One region of the Rhizobium sp. WCS2018Hpa-16 genome, then DNA from elsewhere that is predicted to be linked to it. Evidence: riboswitches for the same ligand, from Rfam matches in the RefSeq annotation. Region 1 holds a riboswitch; the other holds the start of a gene.
The links. Region 1 has a riboswitch for S-adenosylmethionine ahead of metA (homoserine O-succinyltransferase). Riboswitches for the same ligand answer to the same signal wherever they lie in the genome.
Positions count from the first base shown of each region.

Region 1 (2,198 bases):
TGCTGCAACTCGCCTTCCAGCCATTCGATGGTTGGCAGGTCCAGATGGTTGGTCGGCTCATCGAGCATCAGAATGTCAGGCTCAGGCGCCATGACGCGCACCAAGGCCGCGCGTCGGGCTTCGCCGCCGGACAGGCTGGATGGATGCTCAAGCCCGGTCAGACCCAGATGTTCGAGAAGATAGGTCACGCGGTAGGCGTCATCGCCCGGCCCCAAGCCCGCCTCTGCATAGGCCTGCACCGTCTCAAAACCTTCAAAATCCGGTGCCTGTTCCAGATAGCGGATGGTGGCGGATGGATGCCGGAAAACCTCCCCGGACTGCGCCTCGACCAGACCGGCTGCAATTTTCATCAGCGTCGATTTGCCAGAGCCGTTGCGGCCGACGAGGCAGATGCGATCTCCCGGCTCAACTTGCAGGTTTGCACCATCCAGCAGCGGGTTAACGCCAAAGGTCAGCTTGATATCATCGAGTTTCAGAATAGGGGGTGCCACGGTTCAGGCTCCGGTCAAGTCATAGGGACGGGCAAGCACAATGGCTTTGCCGCTTTCAAGGCGAAGTCGCAAAGCGCCCTCCGCCACATTGGAAATAGTGCGCGACGAGCCGAAGGCAAGCGCAAAGTCTTCAAGAGGATAGCGAGCATTGTCGATATCCAGCCCCTCCAGCGCCGTAAAACCTGCGATGGAGAACAGGGAGCCGGCAGGCAGATCGATGGAGAGGTCACCCGCCAGCAGGGGATAGGCTTCCTCCGTGCCCGATGTCAGGATGACGTCAAAACCACGCTCTGCCAGTGACACGGCGTAAAGCAGGTGAAACAGCGCATGATCGGATCTTTCACCAGCCAGCGCACCGACCAGAACCAGCCGGTTTGCACCGCGAGACAGGGCCTCAGAAACAGCAATCTCGCCATCCGTAACGCCCTTTGCAGCCGGAAACGGCTGTTGCGGGACATTTTGCCATTGGGACATCAGATCGGCATCGGACGAATCGAAATCGCCGACCCATAGCTCCGGCGTCAGCCCCAGCGGGGCGGCGTGGCGCATACCGCTATCTGCCGCAATCGCACGCGTTCCGGCCACCGCTTTTTGCAAGCGATCCGTGACGGTGATGTTTCCGCCAAGCAGAATGGTGAAGGGTGCCGAACTCATGCCCTGCCATAGCCCGGAACGGGCCTATAAGGAAAGGCACAAACGCGGACAGGGCAGCGATATTGATTTTTAGGCCAGACAGGATTATGACACCTGCCAGTGGTGATTTGCCGACCGGCTTGCGGCCACTTTAAAGAAGTTGCTAAATGGTCGAGGAAATAGGCAATTTCCGAGGACCGGCTGCGATTTCGTTGCCGGTTTTTTTGTTTTCTAGGCCTGTGCTGCCAGGAAAGTGAGAGTTCGAGATGCCGATCAAGATACCTGATACGCTGCCTGCCTTCGAAACCCTCGTGCAAGAGGGCGTGAGGGTGATGACAGAAACAGCGGCGATCCGTCAGGATATCCGCCCGCTTCAGATCGGCCTTCTCAATCTCATGCCGAACAAGATCAAGACCGAGATACAGATGGCGCGGCTGGTGGGTGCATCCCCCCTTCAGGTGCAGCTGTCGCTCGTGCGCATCGGCGGACACCGCGCCAAGAACACGCCGGAAGAACATCTGCTTTCCTTTTACGAAACATGGGAGGAGGTCCGTCACCGCAAGTTCGACGGCTTCATCATCACGGGCGCGCCGGTGGAAACGCTCAACTATGAGGACGTGACCTATTGGAATGAGATGCGTCAAATCCTGGATTGGACGCAGACCAATGTTCACTCAACGCTCAATGTGTGCTGGGGCGCGATGGCAGCCATCTACCACTTCCACGGCATTCCCAAGCATGAGCTGAAGGAAAAGGCATTCGGCGTGTTCCGCCACCGCAACCTGTGCCCGTCATCCATCTATCTCAGCGGCTTTTCCGATGATTTTCAGGTGCCCGTCTCCCGCTGGACCGAGGTGCGCCGTGCAGACATCGAAAAGCATCCCGATCTGGAAATCCTGATGGAGTCAGAGGAAATGGGCGTCTGCCTTGTGCATGAGCGCAAGGGCAAGCGTCTCTATATGTTCAACCATGTCGAATATGATTCCACCTCTCTCTCGGAAGAATATTTCCGCGATGTGAATGCGGGCGTACCGATCAAGGTGCCGCATAATTACTTCCCGCATAATGACCCGG
Region 1 covers NZ_JAVTIX010000004.1:142,100-144,297, forward strand. The annotation lists gene RQI55_RS14725 (ABC-F family ATP-binding cassette domain-containing protein) at 1-491, opposite strand, end outside; gene RQI55_RS14730 (thiamine diphosphokinase) at 495-1,145, opposite strand; SAM riboswitch at 1,235-1,311, shown strand; gene metA (homoserine O-succinyltransferase) at 1,391-2,198, shown strand, end outside.

Region 2 (2,198 bases), on a different contig from region 1:
CAGCGCAATGCCGCCGCCGGAGACATTGGGCGTTTCGCTGGCGACCAGCGTTTCGCTCTCGTGCAGCGCCAGCAATTGCGTTTCTGCCAGCAGCGCATGGCCGATGCGAAAGCGTATCTGCGACAGGCGTGAGCCCTGGCGCACGACGATGGGGAATGTGCGCGGGCTGATTTCGAGGTAGAGCGGGCCGTGGTAGCCTGCCGGGATCTTGTCGAATTCCTGCGCATAATCGGTGATGACGCGGGTGAAGATATCGAGGCGTCCGGTCGAACTTTTCGGGTTGGCAGAGGCTGCCATGTCAGCCGGTAGCGCCAGCGCTTCCATCAAGGGCACGATGTAAACGCAGCCGGTTTCCAGAACAGCGCCTTCGCGCAGATCAATCTCGTGCAGGCTGAGCCGGGTCAGCTTTTCGATGACTTTCGTGGAGGGGCCGGGCATGAAGCTGGCACGCACACGATAGGCTTTCGCGCCGAGACGAAGATCGAGGCTGGCGGGCTGTACCTGGTCTTCATCCAGCGGCCGTTCGCTGGCCAGTTGGCCTGATTCGAACAGGTCCCGGATAGCGCCATCTGCCAATATGCCCGTCGTTCTCGTCATCTTTTCATCATCCCTTTTCATGGCGACAAAACCAAAAGCAAACCATTGACGCAAGTCGTTAACAGAGTTATGGCAACCTTATCCCGTGGTGATTTGGCCGGTCGGCTTGCAGCCACGTTAAACAAATGGCTAAAAAGACCGGGTGCGCTTGTAACCGGTCCGCTATTGCGACCGGTTTTTTTGTTTGTAAGGTGATGACATGAGCAAGAAATGGCGCCCGGCAACACAGCTGGTACACGGCGGCACCCTGCGGTCGGCATATGGCGAGACATCCGAAGCCATCTACCTGACGCAAGGCTTCGTCTATGAAAATTCCGAAGCCGCCGAAGCGCGCTTCAAGGGCGAGACGGAGGGCTTCATCTACGCCCGTTACGCCAGCCCCACCAATGACATGTTCGAAAAGCGCATGTGCCTTCTGGAAGGTGCCGAAGATGCGCGCGCCACGGCATCCGGCATGGCCGCTGTCAGCGCTGCCATTCTGTGCCAACTGAAGGCCGGCGATCACATCGTTGCTGCCCGCGCTTTGTTCGGTTCCTGCCGCTGGGTTGTCGAAACGCTTGCACCGCGCTACGGCATTGAATGCACGCTGGTTGACGGACGCGATCTTGCCAACTGGGAAAAGGCGATACAGCCAAACACGAAGCTGTTCTTCCTCGAAAGCCCCACCAACCCCACGCTCGAAGTCATTGATATCGCAGGCGTTGCGAAGCTTGCAAACCAGGTTGGCGCCAAATTGCTGGTCGACAACGTGTTTGCCACCCCGCTTTTCCAGAAGCCGCTGGAACTAGGCGCGCATATCGTCGTGTATTCGGCCACCAAGCATATTGATGGTCAGGGACGTTGCCTTGGCGGCGTTGTTTTGTCCGACAAGAAATGGATCGAGGAAGAGCTTCAGGATTACTTCCGCCACACCGGCCCGGCCATGTCTCCGTTCAACGCATGGACCCTGCTGAAAGGCATCGAGACCCTGCCGCTGCGCGTGCGCCAGCAGACGGCGAACGCTGCGAAGATCGCTGATTTTCTGGCGGATCAGAGCAAGGTCGCCAAGGTCATCTATCCCGGTCGCGCAGACCATCCGCAGGCCGATATCATTGCCAAGCAGATGACTGGCGGCTCGACGCTGGTGTGCTTTGAGCTGAAGGGTGGCAAGGAGGCGGCATTCAAGTTGCAGAACGCGCTTGAAATCGTCAAGATTTCCAACAATCTGGGCGATGCTAAGAGCCTGATTACCCACCCTGCCACGACCACCCACAAGAACCTGACGGATGAGGCGCGCGCCGAACTCGGCATGTCCGGTGGCACGCTGCGCCTTTCCTGCGGCATCGAAGATACCGATGATCTGCTGGAGGATTTTGCGGCGGCAATGGCTGCAGTCTCTGCCTGAGAAACACGGATGGCCCGGCATTGCGACCGGGCCGTTTGCCATGGCGATCGCCTTTAGATGGATTTGACGCCATTGAAACAAGGAACATCTTCGTTCCAGACCTGCTACACTCAACCACCGAAATGAGCCCGTGGAGCAATCCATGCCAGCCGAAACGTGCATTGTTTTGGGCTGCCACGCTAATATCGCCTTACGGTTTATTGACGATAGGCGGCGC
Region 2 covers NZ_JAVTIX010000002.1:371,938-374,135, reverse strand. The annotation lists gene RQI55_RS07960 (2'-deoxycytidine 5'-triphosphate deaminase) at 1-597, opposite strand, end outside; SAM riboswitch at 673-751, shown strand; gene RQI55_RS07955 (O-succinylhomoserine sulfhydrylase) at 797-1,981, shown strand.
Region 2: it holds a riboswitch for S-adenosylmethionine, as region 1 does, so the genes downstream of both, RQI55_RS07955 (O-succinylhomoserine sulfhydrylase) here and metA (homoserine O-succinyltransferase) in region 1, are expected to answer to the same signal.